Regions from separate parts of the Maridesulfovibrio frigidus DSM 17176 genome, predicted to be linked through region 2. Evidence: riboswitches for the same ligand, from Rfam matches in the RefSeq annotation. Region 2 holds a riboswitch; the other holds the start of a gene.
What was found. A riboswitch is a leader RNA that binds a small molecule or an ion and turns the genes downstream of it on or off. The one in region 2 is predicted to bind cobalamin.
Positions count from the first base shown of each region.

Region 1 (3,127 bases), on a different contig from region 2:
CACCAAAAAAGACAGGCATATTCTACTGAGCCTTAAATCTGTAACTATAAAAGATAGCGACGACTTCGTACTTTCCGCATCTCCGAAGATCGCAGATTTGAACACGCCAAAAACTTGCTCAACCGACGTATCATATGCACCAAACAAGCAGGCGGCAAAAATAGAAACAGGGACAAGAGACAAGAGTACAGCAACAGCCTTAACTCTCCTTTTTTCCAATGTTTCCATATTTTACCGCCCCTTGAATTAATTCAGCTTAAGAATCTAGATTTTTAAAAGCTACTTTAAGATGATCGACCCAGATATCTACGACCTGCGGGAGTTCTGCACTACCTTTAAGAACAGGTACGCATTTATAGCCAGCTTTGGTCAACTCTGACATCCAAGAATCAGCCTCGTCACCAGCCATGTCGTTACGTGCATGGTCACCAGCAACAGACATATATGGTATCAGGTAGACTTTCTTAGCCTTGCTTTTGGCAAGTTTATTTTTGACATCATCAAGAGTAGGAGAACCTTCAACGGTTCCTACAAATATTTTAGGGTCAATGTTTGAAAAATAATATTGAGATCCAGGATAGTAAATATTGGCACTATGATGCGTTCCATGTCCCATTAGAACAACAGCATCTTTAGCTTTGCGTTCTTTAGGGATATTGGCAGCAATAGCTGTCGCTGTTCGAACCATATCTTCATCCGAATAAAGAAGAGGCTTGCCAACAGTAACCTTAGACATCCCCTTAGGCATGCCCTCAAACCTTTTAGCCGTCTCAAGGATGCCGAAATATTCTTTGCCGGGAATGGTGTGCAATGACTGAACAGCAACATGCGTGAAGCCGTCATCCATCATTTTTGAAAGGGCCGTCACAGGCGAATCAATGACACGCCCTTTTTCAGCTAGTACCTTTCGAATAATGGCAGATGAAAATGACCACCGTACAGGAACGTCAGTAAAAGACTTTTTAACAGCGGCATCTAAGTTATCGAAAGACACCTGCGCTTCATCCATAGTTGATCCAAAAGCAATCAGAAGAATGCCTTTCTTAACAGCCGCAGGTTCGCCATGTCCGGCGAGAACAATTGAGGGAAGAATGAGTAGAAAAAGAAGGATAAAAGCAGAAAGTGCTTTTTGTTTAACCCCAAAACGATACTGCATAACAGTCTCCATTTATTTGGGGGCTTAAAATAAAACAGCCCGCACCTACACATGCAAAGCACGCGTAGCTATACGGATTTTTCAATAGATAAAAGCCCCGTTATCTATCAAAGCATAGCATATCATCAGTGTTGGCAGGTCTTCCGACTTGTCCCATCTTACCCGGCCTTCCCGAAATAAAATTTCAGTGACACGCTAAGCCTGATTAAAATCGGCTACGGGGTTCAATTATATAGGACTCACGGCGGCGGGTCCGCTCCTGATTTAAACAGGATTCCCTTTTAAGCTCGTAAGAGCACCACTGAAAAAATTGATATTCGTGATCTCTCCTGCTGTCAATGCCGAGATCAATATTCGCAGCAATAGTTATTGCCGATTCCTATTTGAAAAAAAATCGTTTATAAATAATTCTAACGGTAACATCCTACAGAACTTAGCTGGATGCCTTAATGCAAACAAGTCATAAATACAACTCATTCTTTAAGTATGACAGCATCATAATACCCCAAAATAAAAGGACAAAATGGACACTTCTCTGAAAATAATTGGATATGTACAATCGGACTTTAAAAAAAGATCTGATACGCCGAGACAGGGAGATGAAGGTGGAATTGTTGCGACCTTACGGATTGAAGAAGAATTTTCTGATGCAATGGATGGTCTCAAGGTCGGGATGGAGATCGTTTTACTGACATGGCTGCATGAAGCGGACAGAAACTATTTAAAGGTACACCCACGCGGCAATGAATCAATCCCCATGCGTGGAGTGTTTTCTACACGTTCACCTGATCGCCCTAACCCCATTGGTATGCATCCGGTAACAATTACGCACATAGAAGGGCAAACTATCAAAGTTACGCCTTTAGAAGCAATAAACGGAACCCCGCTACTGGATATAAAGAACGCATAAAAGCCCTCAAAAAAAGGGCGCAAAAAAAAGGAAGAGAAATTTACACTACTCTTCCCACGGGGCCGTCTATATTAGAGCGACCCCGCGTGGGGAATATTTTAGCGATATTCAAACCGCTAAAATCTACCGACTAGTACTTAACGAGGACGGTAAGTAATTCTGCCGCGAGTCAAGTCGTACGGAGAAAGTTCAACCGTAACTTTATCACCGGGCATTACTCTGATGCGGAATTTACGCATTTTACCAGAAATATGTGCCAATACTACGTGACCGTTTTCGAGCTCTACTCTGAACATAGCATTCGGGAGTGCTTCTTCTACGGTGCCATTAACTGCAATGCCTTCTTCTTTTGCCAAAATATTTTCCGTGTTTTAAAAATGAATACGAGAAGCCTGCTAACGCTTAAGTAACAGCAGGCTTTATTATTGATATTTCCGTATATCGGAAACTACTATCAAGACTGTCTTTAGGTATAATTCGGAAATGGCGAAAAAAGTTTTTCTCACCAGCACAAAGGGGCTTTATACCAAATCGCAACGAATTACCAGCGCAAATATTTAAAGGAATCTACCAAAACACCGTGAACATTAAAACAGCTAATACTAATATTGACAGACTTTTCCAATTCTACAAACCACTTGCGCCCTTTTATAACAAATCCCTATACAGACAATCTATGATATTAAGCTGACACTAAGCTCTCTAATAAGTCATGTAGCTTGCATAAATAAAATAGAAAAAAGAATAGCCCGCAATAAAAAAGTGAATGGATCATCTTTTTATTGCGGGCTAAATTTAAATCAAACTAAATCAGCTGGACTATTTTTTAAGCCAGCTCATCATTTTGCGAAGATCAGCTCCAACGACTTCAACCGGATGCTCTGCATTAATGCGGCGCATTGCGTTGAAATGAGCTTTACCAGACATATTTTCAACGATGAATTCTTTAGCAAATTCACCCTGCTGGATTTCTTTGAGGATCTTTTTCATTTCTTTACGGCTTTCTGCGTTAATGACTCTTGGTCCGCGAGTAAGGTCGCCGTATTCAGCTGTATCACTGA
Region 1 covers NZ_JONL01000001.1:47,272-50,398, forward strand. The annotation lists gene BR06_RS0100265 (FecCD family ABC transporter permease) at 1-228, opposite strand, end outside; gene BR06_RS0100270 (sirohydrochlorin cobaltochelatase) at 257-1,156, opposite strand; cobalamin riboswitch at 1,273-1,474, opposite strand; gene tsaA (tRNA (N6-threonylcarbamoyladenosine(37)-N6)-methyltransferase TrmO) at 1,680-2,066, shown strand; gene infA (translation initiation factor IF-1) at 2,204-2,422, opposite strand; gene ilvC (ketol-acid reductoisomerase) at 2,886-3,127, opposite strand, start outside.
Region 1: another riboswitch for cobalamin. It lies ahead of BR06_RS0100270 (sirohydrochlorin cobaltochelatase); the one in region 2 lies ahead of BR06_RS0110420 (adenosylcobalamin-dependent ribonucleoside-diphosphate reductase).

Region 2 (3,127 bases):
CTCAACAAAAAATCAGCACAACAAAATCTGCCAGCTCCTTCTCTTAGAACACATGTCAATAGATTTTAATATGAGCTTATGCAAAACACCAACATTATTTATTAGTTTTGCGCAACTCACTATAGAAATTACGCTACAAACTAAGGCTAATGAAAATTCAATGCTTGCCAGACCTGTAACGCACGTCTAAATGTACTGAAGCAATTCAAAGTAGTCAGTGGAGCACTTCCTACTGACAACTACAAATAAATATTAACTTAATTAATTGAACAAAAACCAATTGAGGGTATTTTTTAATGAACCAATCTGAAGAGAATCAAAAACTGATACTCAATTATGTAGAAAAAAACTGTGTACGTACCGGACTACAGACACACCCCATGCCGGATGTAACTGAAGCAGTTGTTGGCGGCCTTACCAACCATTTGAATCTGTTGAAGAGGCCCCTATGTCCCTGCCAGTTCTATCCTGACAAACAGGAAGCGGTGCAGGAGCGGACCTGGCTCTGCCCTTGTGACGACATGAAACAGTATAAATACTGCCACTGTCTGCTCTTTGTTAATTCAGAAGGAAATCCCATAACTGAGCACCTTCCTAAAGACCATGACGGGCTGACCACTTACGGCCTTGTTGCTGATCCCGCACCGGAAAAAGGGCGCAAAGGACAACACCGACCTACCGAAATTAAAACGGCTGAAGCTAAAACTGTTTCTCCGTAATAGCGGATATCTGTAACCATAAGCATCAGTAATTATAATTTAGTTAAAGCCTGCCGAAGCGAAAGTTCAGCGCAGCGCTTATGAAAATATTAATTGTTCAGATTGGCGGCATTGCTATTCCTGTGGCAATGCGCCAACCCGTTCATTTTTTTTTGCAAAGGACATAAATATATTAATCAGTAAAATGTTAATAATTTATATTAAAACAGTCTCTTAAATGGTTATGAACAAAAAAGAGATTGCCTGTGGATAACTACCGTCCACCTCCACGTCATCCCTACTCTCCCATGGGCTAAAGAGATTTGAACATGAAAAAGTCTAGAAAGACCTTGACCCAAAACGCTGATTTGTTAGACTTACTTTCGTTGATTTTGAACTTCAGGAGTCTGATTTTTTTAGACCTATAATGAGGGAACCCGGTTAGATTCCGGGGCGGTTCTGCCGCTGTATTTTTTAACCGTTAAGGATTAAAAAAAGCCAGCCCCCCTGCCTGAAGCATGCCTGCATTATGCAGACATTTTCAATTCCCCGGATGCGCCTGTCTATTCTGACAATTGAAAAAGGACATCCGGCCCAAAAAAATCCCGCAGAACGAGCCTTCTGGGCCGCCTGCACCACAAGCTCACTCCTTATTCTCCACGTGGAGCCTTGCATGTTAGCAATTTTAAAATTGTGATATCGCTAGCGTCTTGCACTGTGGCCAAAGGTTAGGGCAGACAATCACTTCAAAGGACCTTTTTTAATGACTGAACACTCCGTTATCACCCGCGAATCAGCTAAGATGGCCCTTGAAGAACACACACGTTTTCAAGAAACAGTTAGCTCAAAAAAATATCAAATCCGTGACCGCAAAGGGCGCCTTCAAGAGCACTCTTTTACTGACGTCAAACACAGGCTTTGCCGCGAATATTTAAAACAGTCCAAATTTGATAAGCAAGAGAACCAACAGGTATGTGAAATGCTCCAGTCCGGACGCTTCATACCTGCCGGTTCCATTTTATCCGGGTTAGGTAACGACTATATAAAATGCTCCCTCAGCAATTGCTATTTAGCCAAGATCGAATCCGACTCTTTGGAAGGAATCTTTGAGGCTCAAAAAAAACTTGCCAGGACCTATTCCTACCGTGGAGGCAGCGGGGTCGACATCACAATATTGCGCCCTTCGGGAGACCCTGTAAATAATGCTGCGGTCACTTCCTCCGGAGCTGTCAGCTTCATGCCTCTTTTCAGTGAATTAACGAACACCATAGGTCAAAACGGCAGACGCGGCGCGCTCATGATATCTCTGGACATCAGGCACCCTGACACTCGTCGTTTCATCTGGTGCAAAAGTAAACCTGAAGAAATATTTGGAGTTGATTCCCTCACGGGCAAAACTCAAGATGTATTCGGGGCAAATATCAGCGTCAAAATTACTGATGAGTTCATGCAGGCCGTTGAAGAAGACAAGGACTGGACCTTTATTTTTCCCGACCGTGTAAAAATAACAGGTAAAATATGTGATTCCGACACCTTACAGCTTCTTCCAGAAGTATATGACGCCCTTGATCCGCAAGTAGGAGATCGTCTTGAGGCTGAGATTGTCTACAAAGTAATTTCCGTTGATCCAAAAAAACATTTGATCAAGGTCCAGCCGCATCTTCCAGAGAATGATGATCAAGCTGTTCTTCCTAGCGATACACTGACCTTCATCCTTACTAGGCGTCGCAACGAGACTTCAGACATATTCGATCCTATAAAGTCCGTATATAATGATATCTGGGACGGCGACTACAGCAGTTGGAAGGATCTTAACCTTCCTTTCAAACCGTATGAAACAGTCAGCGCGCGTAAACTGCTCGAAGAAATCAGCGATTCTGCGTGGCAGTCAGGTGATCCGGGCATCCTTTATCAGGATACAACACAGCGCAATACCCCCGGTACATATATTGATCCCCTACGGCTCAAGCCCATGTCCACCAATCCGTGTGGCGAGCAAAGCCTTAGCTACTGGAACAATTGCCTTCTCGGCGCCATGGTTTTGTATAGGTATGTAGCCAACCCCTTTACCAAAGAAGCTAAATTCGACGCGGATCTATTTCACAACGACCTAGCCCGGACAATGGCCTTTATGGATACTATGTCCGACTTCAATCAGGATAAGCATCCTCTCCAGAAACACCGCGATGCGGATAAGTATGGAAAAAGAATCGGTATAGAATTTACTGGGCTAGGAGACATGCTGGCAATGATGGGCATGCGCTACGGAAGTGAAGAATCCATATCCTTTGTCAAAAATATTCTGCGGGATAAAGCCATAACCGAAATATCCATCAGTGCGGATATTGCCGAGCGCTTAGGAGTTGTTGAGGCTTTAAAGGACCCAGCAGCTAGAACCCGTTTTCTGGAATGCCCTTACATCGTAAACC
Region 2 covers NZ_JONL01000004.1:253,741-256,867, reverse strand. The annotation lists gene BR06_RS0110430 (ferredoxin-thioredoxin reductase catalytic domain-containing protein) at 297-719, shown strand; cobalamin riboswitch at 1,083-1,227, shown strand; gene BR06_RS0110420 (adenosylcobalamin-dependent ribonucleoside-diphosphate reductase) at 1,462-3,127, shown strand, end outside.